Regions from separate parts of the Mesorhizobium sp. M0833 genome, predicted to be linked through region 2. Evidence: riboswitches for the same ligand, from Rfam matches in the RefSeq annotation. Region 2 holds a riboswitch; the other holds the start of a gene.
What was found. Region 2 has a riboswitch for cobalamin ahead of metE (5-methyltetrahydropteroyltriglutamate--homocysteine S-methyltransferase). Riboswitches for the same ligand answer to the same signal wherever they lie in the genome.

Region 1 (4,605 bases), on a different contig from region 2:
ACACCGCTCGCCCAATGCCGGCTGGCCGGAGGCAGCGATGGCCGGCGCGCTCGGCCTGGCGCTCGCCGGCCCCCGTTCCTACGACGGCGTGATGGTCGAAGACGCGTTGATGGGCGAGGGCGGCCGCCGCGACGATGTCGAGAGCACCGACGTCCGACGGGCGCTGAAACTCTACCAGGTCGCCGACTTGCTGCTGATTGCGCTGTTCGGGGTGGTCGCAGTGGTTGTTATCTTGGCGTGACCTGCGCTCGAGATCGAGCGCAAACAAAAAACCCGCCAAGCGGCGGGTCGTGGGGCCAATTAGCACCATAGCGGAATTAGTAGAATAGCTGCCGGCACAAAGCAAGAACAAAATAGGGCAACGCCTCAAATACTCGGTTCAGGTCGGCGCTGCCCCTCAGCCTTACCTCCCCGTGAAAAGACAGGGAGAGGGAGATCGCCAGCGTTGCGGCTAGCTCCTTCTCCCCGTCCTTCACGGGGAGAAGTCGCCGGCAGGCGATGAGGGGCAGCGCTGACCTTGACAAACCAGCAACACCCCTCAGAACTCAATCCCCTGCTGCGCCTTCACGCCGGCGGAGAAGTGGTGCTTGGTCACGGCCATCTCGGTGACCAGGTCGGCCGCCTCGACCAGTGCCGGCTTGGCGTTGCGGCCGGTGACGACGATATGCAGGCCTTCGCGGCGTGACTTCAGCGCCGCGACCACCTTTTCGAGGTCGAGATAGTCGTAACGCAGCGCGATGTTCAACTCGTCGAGCACCACCAGGCTGATCGACGGCTCGGCCATCAGCTCGAGCGCCTTCGCCCAGGCGGCCTCGGCCGCCGCGATGTCGCGTTTCAGGTCCTGCGTCTCCCACGTAAAGCCCTCGCCCATGGCGTGCCAGAGGACACGGTCGCCGAAGGCGGCAAAGGCGTCCTTCTCGCCGGTGTGCCATTTGCCCTTGATGAACTGGACGACGCCGACGCGCTTGCCGTAGCCGAGCATTCTGAGCGCCAGACCGAAGGCGGCCGTGGTCTTGCCCTTGCCCGGCCCGGTGTTGACGATCAACAGCCCCTTCTCGACCGTCTTGGCTGCAACCTCGGCGTCCTGCACCGCCTTGCGCTTGGCCATCTTGGCGCGGTGGCGTTCCTCGTCCCCCTGTTCAATGGTCTTGGGATCGATAGTATCAGCCATGTCATTTCACCTTGAGCGGCAGCCCCGCCACCATCAAAAGCACGGTGCCGGCGACCGCCGCGACGTCCTGGTTCAGCCGGCCGGCGGCATCGCGAAACCGTCTTGCCAGCGCATTGTCCGGCACGATGCCCTGGCCGACTTCGTTGGACACCACGAACCACGGGCCGCGCGGCCGCGACAGCACATCGGCCAGCCTTCGGCATTCGGCCTCGACATCATGGTCGGCCAGCATGTGGTTGGTCAGCCACAGCGTCAGGCAGTCGATCAGCACCGGCTGGCCGTCGGGCAGTGCCTCGATCGCGCCGGCAAGGTCGAGCGGCGCCTCGATGGTCGTCCAGCCATCGCCTCGCCGCGAGCGGTGCAGCGCGATGCGCTGACGCATCTCCTCGTCATAGGCTTGCGCTGTGGCGATATAGCTCCACGGCGCCGGACAGGCGCTCACCAGCCTCTCGGCATGCGCGCTCTTGCCGGAGCGCGCACCGCCGATGACCAGGGTCAGCGCCCCGGCAGCGCGGTCAGGCAAAGCTGTCGCGCAGGCTGGTTGCCGCGCCGGTGAAGCGTCCGCGCACCAGCCCGACGACCATACCGAGCACCAGCCAGAACACCAGATTGGTCAGCGTCACCGCCACCACGAACTGATGATGCAGGCCTTCCGGGATCGCCGTCTCGAAACTGTCGGGCTGCGGCGCGCCGACAATATGCGGCGCAACGATCAACGCCACGGCAAGGATCGCCAGCGGCAGCGATCTGCGGAAGGCGATAAGGCCGAGACCGGCCGCTGTCGCCACCACTGTTGCCCACCACCAGATCTGGCGTTGGACAAGGTCGGCCGCCGGCATCGCCGGCAGTTCCGGCGGCAGGCCGAGGCCGGGCGCCAGCGTGAACACGGCAAAGCCGGCCAGCCCCCAGAACAGGCCCTGGCGCCAATTGCCGATGCCGCCGGCGAACTCCGAAACCGCGACCAGGACCAGTGCGAAGCCAATGCCGGTGACGATATTGGCAACGACGCTGAAGCCAAAGCGCTCGAAGCCGTCGGCCGGCGCCCAGCCTTCGTCTTCAGCCGGAGCCATTGCTTCGGCCGGTGCCGGCGCGGCGCTGCTCATAGCCATCGTGCCCGCGGCTTTTTCGGCAGGTGCCGCGGCATGGTCATGGCCGCCGCCGGCCTGTTCGTAGACTTCCGCTTTCAGGATGAGCGGCACGGTGGCGTAGGCCTGCATGCAGGCGAGAACGACGCCGGCCACAAGCCCTGCGATCGCCGCGATGAACACGACGTTGCGAAACAGTGTCATGATGTCAGCCCCTTGTCAGTGGCAGGGAAAGCCCATCGAGTGGCGATAGTCGTGCGCGGCATTGTGGACCGCATCGATATGCGAGAAGCCGACAAAGCCCATGACGAAAATGCCGAGGAATGCAGCAAGCGCCAGCTGCATGAAACGCGACTGCGAGGAGACGGAAGTGCCGAGCGAGACGGAAGCGGTATTCATGTCTTGTCCTTTCGCCCTCCACCCGAGGGCATAGAAGTCAGTTTCCTGTCGCCGGCAGGTCTCCTGGCTCGCGGATCAGCGCCCTTCCCCACCTTCCCGAAGGCGAACCTTCAGTGGCATATGGAGAGGACTACCGCACACAGTTGCGGGGGCAGCCACGGCATTGGGCAAACAATTTCGCCCGCACCGCATTCCCTCTTGGTTCCAAACGGAACCGACGACATCAGCGACTATAGGCAGAATCGCCGCGCCCGGCAAACCAAATTCCGCAGGATCGTGTGGCGAATGCGCCGCCTCGCCAAACCGGAGAACTGGCGCCGCAGACTTCGCGATCTGCGCGGTCAAACAGAACGGCCTGCGTTCGATGCGGCACTGCACCGCTTCCACAATTGGGTGCGCGAGCGCCATGCGGCGCTCGAACATCAAAGCGATTTGGGCAGATAGCGCCAGGTGACGAAGCCGCAGATCGCCGCCAGCAGGCCGAGTGTCGCGAAAACCGCGCCCAGGCCGAAGAACGCCAGCACCACGGAATAGACCAGCGGCGGCGTCAGCTCGGAAAAGTCGAGATAGGTGCGGTAGACCGCCGCCATCTGTGCCCGCTCATACGAGCGCACCGAGCGCATGAAGGCGGTCGAGCCCAGCGCATCCAGCGCGATGGTGAAGAAGGCACCGCAAAGCAGCAAGGCGCCGGTGATGAGCGGTGCGGCCTCGCCGACGGCGCCGGCCGCCAGCAGCGTTGCCGACATCGCGAAATAGGCGGCCGTCATGGTGCGCCGGCCGCCGAAACGCTTTCCTGCCCTGCCCCAGAAGATGGCCATGAACAAAAGCGCATTGCCGGCCGAAACCAAGAGGCCGCCGGCGAGCTTGCCCTCGCCGGTGATCACCATGAACAGCGGCCCATAGACGAAGAACGTCGTCCAGAAGCAGGAGCGGCCGAAGGCGATCAGCCAGGCCAGCCTCAGCCTTGGCTGCGCGACGAAGCGGCCGATATTGGCCAGCGGATTGACCGGCCGCGTCTTGCCGGGGCGGATCGACGGGTTATCGCCAAGCCGGTAAGTCCAGAACAGCGCCAGCAAAGCCATGGCGAAGACGGCCACCGCGCCATGCGCGGCATAGATGCCGAAACGCGTGTAGAGGTAAATTCCGAGGGTCGGCCCGGCGGTCCAGGCAAGCATCGACCACGCCATGCGCAGCGACTCGGCCTGCATGAAATCGGTCTTGCGGATATGGTCCATGATGTAGAGGTTGAGCGTGATCGCCAGCGCGCCGGCGCCGACGACGCGGCAGAGCATGCCCACCACCTGGCCGGCCAGCGTATGGGTGACGAAGAACAGCGAGCCGGCGGCCAGCAGGCAGGCGCCGGCGGTATAGACCCAGCGCCGGGCAAAGCGGGCGATCAGCATCGGCATGAACAGCGTCGCCGACAGGCCGAGCATCGCCACGATCGTGTAGAGGATCGAGACGATCTGCTCGTTGTGCAGTATCTCATAGGCCTGGATCGGGATGACGCTGGACACGGTGGCGCGCGCGAAGGATTCGACCGCATAGAGCGAGGCGAAGGTGCGGGCATCCGCCGGCCGCAGGGCCGCAAGCCAGATCGGATGGCGCACATGGGTAGCCATTGTGTTCCCCGAAGCCGAATCGCCCGAAGCAGGGTTTGGAGCACAAATCTGCTGCGGCGATTCCTGGCCGGGTAACAGGAAACCGACGCCTTCACGGCAAAAAGCGAAGCCGGCCAAAGGCTTTCCGGCTCTGGCCTAAAGCAGCCCTGATGCCGACCGTCACCAAGGCGACGCAAGGCCCTGCTTCTTTTGACGGTGGCAACCGTGATAGTCGTCTTGCCGGGGCTGAACCAAGACAGCGAGACCAATGAGCATCGACACGCCGAGCGCAGCCGTTCAGGATCAACCGAAGTCGAAGCGCATCGCCGCTATCGACATTGCACGCGGC
Region 2 (4,605 bases):
GACGATTAGATTAATTCATCCACAATGCGTGTGTTGAACACGCGAGGTGAGTTATGAACATGAAAGAGCTTAGGGTTCGACTGGGCATGACTCAAAAAGATTTGGCAGAGCAGATGGCAACGACGCAACAGACTGTGGCCCGTTGGGAAACAGGCAAAACGCAGTTGAACGTCGAGCAGATCAAGGACCTTTGTCTCACGTTGAAATGCACGGTCGAGGAGCTGCTGGGCTGGAAGATTGATGTCGAGGAGCGGCGCACGAGCCCGTTTGCAATTGCCGATGCCGAAACGCGATACGGCACGCTCAGAATCAAGACGACTGTTGGCAGTCGCCAATATCCTATCGATGAAAAGGCGCGTGAATCGATTTTACGTCAGTTGAAGGAACTTCATAATCTTCGCAGAAATAACACAAGCAGGCCATGGCTGTATTGTTGGAGCCTTGACAACAAAATACTCTTGATAAATCCGCAATATGTCCGCACCATTGAGCTTATCGGTGACGATGTAGAGGAGATGCCAGAGTATTATCATCCAGAAATCTATCGGGCTTTGGATGACTGGGATAAGGGTGAGGTTTCAGGAAAGCTGAAGAAAGAATGCGATGCCATCATCGCAGAGATGGGTGATCAGGAAGCCGTGCGCATGGCCTCCTATGTTCGCGTCACGTATGACGACGGAGAAGATGAGTGGAACTTCTTGGATGAAGAAACCGCTACGACTTTCTTCGGATTGGAAGCTGCGACCTTTGACGTTCCCCAGTGTAGTTTCGCCGAAGTGGAGGAAGAAGGTTACTACCGAGCGCGATACGCCAACCTTGATCGCGTCGCGGTGATGGAGGTTCCAAGCGACCGTTATCACAGATTAACCGCGCCCGAGGAAGCTTAGAACCATCCACGAAGGGCGCATGTTACATCTCGACCTTGCGTGGTGCGTTTTCAGTACGAGATGACGTTAAGCGTAGGTAGTGGCAGGTAAGAGTGCTCGACCAGAAGCTCAACTGCCTCCTCAATATCGCTGCCGATGTGCTGCAGGACACGTCCACGGGAGCGTGGATAGGCGTGAAGTTCCTGCACTCCACGGTCCGCTCTCCCATCGCCGGTGTGTGCCCGACGCCATCTTGTGGACGAGCTTGGCCGCCTGCACCCGGTTGTATTCCGGCTTGCGGTCCGCCTGGGCGGTCCGCCGCGATGGCTATCTCCATGTCAATCGGCGCCGAACTTTGACTGCCCGCTGCTTTTGATGAATTTGGCGAGGTCCCGCGCATAATCACTCTTGGTCTTCTCCTTGAGGCCCTGTGTCGCGAACTTGTGGTCCAGCAGGGCAAACAGGTCCAAGTCCCCTTCCGCCTGTGGCGCTGGCTTGCCCTCACCGCCCTCGGCTTCCCAATTGGGGACCGCTTCTGCGCGCTGCACCGTGGCGATTGTCCGCCCAAGACGCATCACAAGATCGAACGCCAAACCGTGCGCGTGCACGACGATTTGCCGCTCAGGCCTCATTTGGACAGGACTTGAGCCGGCCCGGTGGTTTGAGCCGGGTTACCTTGAGCCGGTGGGCTGCGAACAAGCAGTTCGAGACATTGGCCTCGATCACTTCGCAACACGCCGCTGCGCCTGGCCTCGGTGTGCTCCCCCCGAAATCGTTGTGTCAGATCACCGAGGGCATCACGGCCAACAGCTTCCACATGGGCAACAGCCTCGCCATTGAGCCGAATATGGTCGCGAGCAGATCACCAACGAAGCGGTCGGAACCTCGGAGCCGAAGTTCGACGCCGAGGTGGTTCGCATGATGCGCTAAGCAGCACCACGGCGCTTGGCGGTATGTTTGCTGCCGGCAGCCGGCGAACTCCTATCCTCCTGGACAAGGCCGCCGTGCGTCATTGCTTTGATTTACCGGCCGCTCAAGGTTTCCACAGTTTTCGCTTTCGAGGCGACCTTTGGAATATGCCAACGGAAATTTAACATAACGACATAAACATTTCTTTATGCGGCGTTGACAAAGAAGCGAACTGCTGTAATTGTCTCCCGCGTCGTGGTTCTCCGTACGGCGCTGCCGCAGCGGAGCTAAGAGGGAAGCCGGTGCGATGCCGGCGCTGCCCCCGCAACTGTTAGCGGCGAGCCAACCCCACTCATGTCACTGAGGCGAATAGCCTTGGGAAGACGGGTAGAGGCTATGACCCCGCGAGCCAGGAGACCTGCCACGGCGAATTACGTCCACGGCGGGGTGTCTCGGTGGCCGCTGCAGCCTAGCGTTCGTGCCGGCCTGCTAGCGCCTTCCTTGTCACCGACGCCCCAACCATCGGGGTCTGGCATGACTGTCTCTCAGCAAATTCCTGTAGCAACGCTCGGCGTGCCCCGCTTCGGTCGTCGGCGAGAACTGAAATTCGCGCTTGAAAGCTACTGGTCCGGAAAATCGTCCGCTGCCGACCTTCTCACGACCGCGAAGGCGCTCCGTGCCGCTAGCTGGGAGGAGCAGCACGATCGCGGCGTGTCGAAAATCCCGTCGAACGACTTCTCGCTCTACGACCATGTGCTCGACACCGCAGCCATGGTCGGCGCCGTCCCATCCCGTTACGGCTGGAATAGCGGCGAGGTTCCACTTGACATCTACTTCGCAATGGCGCGGGGCAACCAGGGTCAGACGGAGGATTGTCGACACGCTGGTCACCAGCAGGCGGCTCGTGGGCCTAGTGTAAGCGCGATGGAAATGACCAAGTGGTTTGACACCAACTATCACTACATTGTGCCGGAACTAAACGATGATCAAACGTTCGCTCTTTCGTCGACGAAGCCGGTTGATTACTTCCTCGAGGCTAAAGCCCTCGGCATTCACACACGCCCAGTCATCCTTGGACCGGTCACCTTCCTCAAGCTGGCGAAATCGCCTGCCGAGGGATTCGATCCCATCGCGCTCCTGCCGCGGCTGCTGCCCGTCTACGAGCAACTCCTGCAGAGGCTGAAGCTGTCGGGAGCCGACTGGGTGCAGATCGATGAGCCAGCGCTTGTCCTCGATCTGAACCCGAACGAACGAGCTGCGTTCGAATTCGCCTATGGCCAGCTGTCGAAAGCCGCGCCCGAGCTGAAGATCATGCTGGCTACCTATTTCGGGCCGCTGGGAGACAATCTCGAAACCGCGGTTTCTCTGCCCCTGGCCGGGCTGCATATTGATCTCGTGCGCGCTCCCCAGCAGCTGGAAACGGTGGGTCGGCTCGCACCGAAGGATCTGGTGCTCTCGCTTGGCTTGATCGATGGCCGCAACGTCTGGCGTGCGAACCTGCCCGCCATTCTCGACCGCATCAAACCGATCGTCGCCGGCTGGCCCTTGGACCGCGTCGAGATCGCGCCTTCTTGCTCGATGCTGCATGTGCCGATTGACCTGCGCATGGAGACGGAACTCGACGCGGACATCAGGTCGTGGCTCGCCTTCGCGGCCCAGAAGACCGACGAGTTGGTGTTGCTGGCCCGGGCCCTGTCCCAAGGCAGGGATGCGGTGGCAGGCGCGTTGAAAGCGTCTGCCGAGGCTGCCGCCACCCGCGTGACATCCACGAAGATCCATGACCCGCTTGTTGAGGGGCGGATCGCCAGCATTGACGACAGCATGAAGCGACGAGAGAGCGCTTTTGCCGAGCGCTCCAGAGTCCAGGCCGGCACGCTCGGGCTGCCGCCGTTCCCGACGACGACCATCGGATCCTTCCCGCAGACGCCGCAGGTACGCAGGGCGCGGGCCGCTCATGCGAAGGGCCAGCTGAGCTATGTCGACTACGAGACCTTCCTGAAGAAGGAGATCGAGGCTGCAATTCGCTGGCAGGAAGAGATCGGGCTGGACGTGCTGGTGCACGGTGAGTTCGAACGAAACGACATGGTACAGCATTTCGGCGAGCAGCTGTCCGGCCTCGCCTTCACCCAGCATGCCTGGGTGCAGAGCTATGGGTCGCGTTACGTGCGCCCCCCCATCATCTTCGGCGACGTATCGAGGCCCAATCCGATGACGCTGCGCTGGTGGCAATTCGCCCAGTCGCTTACGGAATACCCTGTGAAGGGAATGCTCACAGGCCCAGTGACCATTCTCAACTGGTCTTTTGTTCGCGACGACGTACCGCGCTCCGAAGCCTGCCGCCAGATCGCGCTTGCCATCCGCGACGAAGTGAGGGATCTCGAATGGTCCGGCGCAAGGATGATCCAGATCGATGAGGCCGCGTTTCGCGAAGGATTGCCACTGCGCCAGTCTGACTGGAAAGACTATCTCGACTGGGCTGTCGAATGCTTCCGGATCGCCTCAACGGGTGTAAAGGACGCGACTCAAATCCATACCCACATGTGCTACTCGGAGTTCAACGAGATCATCGACGCGATCGCTGAAATGGATGCGGATGTCATTTCGATTGAGACGTCGCGCTCGAAGATGGAACTGCTGGACGCCTTCACGAGCTCCAAATATCCGAACGAAATCGGTCCCGGAGTCTACGACATTCACTCACCACGCGTCCCGGAAGTCGGGGAGATTTCGGACCTCGTCATGCTTGCCCGCGACCGACTGTCGGATGCCCAACTGTGGGTAAACCCGGACTGTGGCCTCAAAACACGCAAATGGGAGGAGGTCCGCCCTG

Region 1: it holds a riboswitch for cobalamin, as region 2 does, so the genes downstream of both, NKH98_RS06325 (CbtB domain-containing protein) here and metE (5-methyltetrahydropteroyltriglutamate--homocysteine S-methyltransferase) in region 2, are expected to answer to the same signal.

Annotation. Positions count from the first base shown of each region.
Region 1 covers NZ_JAMYOQ010000004.1:78,139-82,743, forward strand. The annotation lists gene cbiB (adenosylcobinamide-phosphate synthase CbiB) at 1-241, shown strand, start outside; gene cobO (cob(I)yrinic acid a,c-diamide adenosyltransferase) at 539-1,171, opposite strand; gene cobU (bifunctional adenosylcobinamide kinase/adenosylcobinamide-phosphate guanylyltransferase) at 1,173-1,694, opposite strand; gene NKH98_RS06320 (CbtA family protein) at 1,687-2,460, opposite strand; gene NKH98_RS06325 (CbtB domain-containing protein) at 2,476-2,655, opposite strand; cobalamin riboswitch at 2,692-2,889, opposite strand; gene NKH98_RS06330 (hypothetical protein) at 2,941-3,099, shown strand; gene NKH98_RS06335 (MFS transporter) at 3,078-4,277, opposite strand; gene NKH98_RS06340 (heparan-alpha-glucosaminide N-acetyltransferase) at 4,525-4,605, shown strand, end outside.
Region 2 covers NZ_JAMYOQ010000025.1:38,876-43,480, reverse strand. The annotation lists gene NKH98_RS24255 (helix-turn-helix transcriptional regulator) at 54-887, shown strand; gene NKH98_RS24250 (hypothetical protein) at 1,205-1,459, opposite strand; cobalamin riboswitch at 2,015-2,215, shown strand; gene metE (5-methyltetrahydropteroyltriglutamate--homocysteine S-methyltransferase) at 2,310-4,605, shown strand, end outside.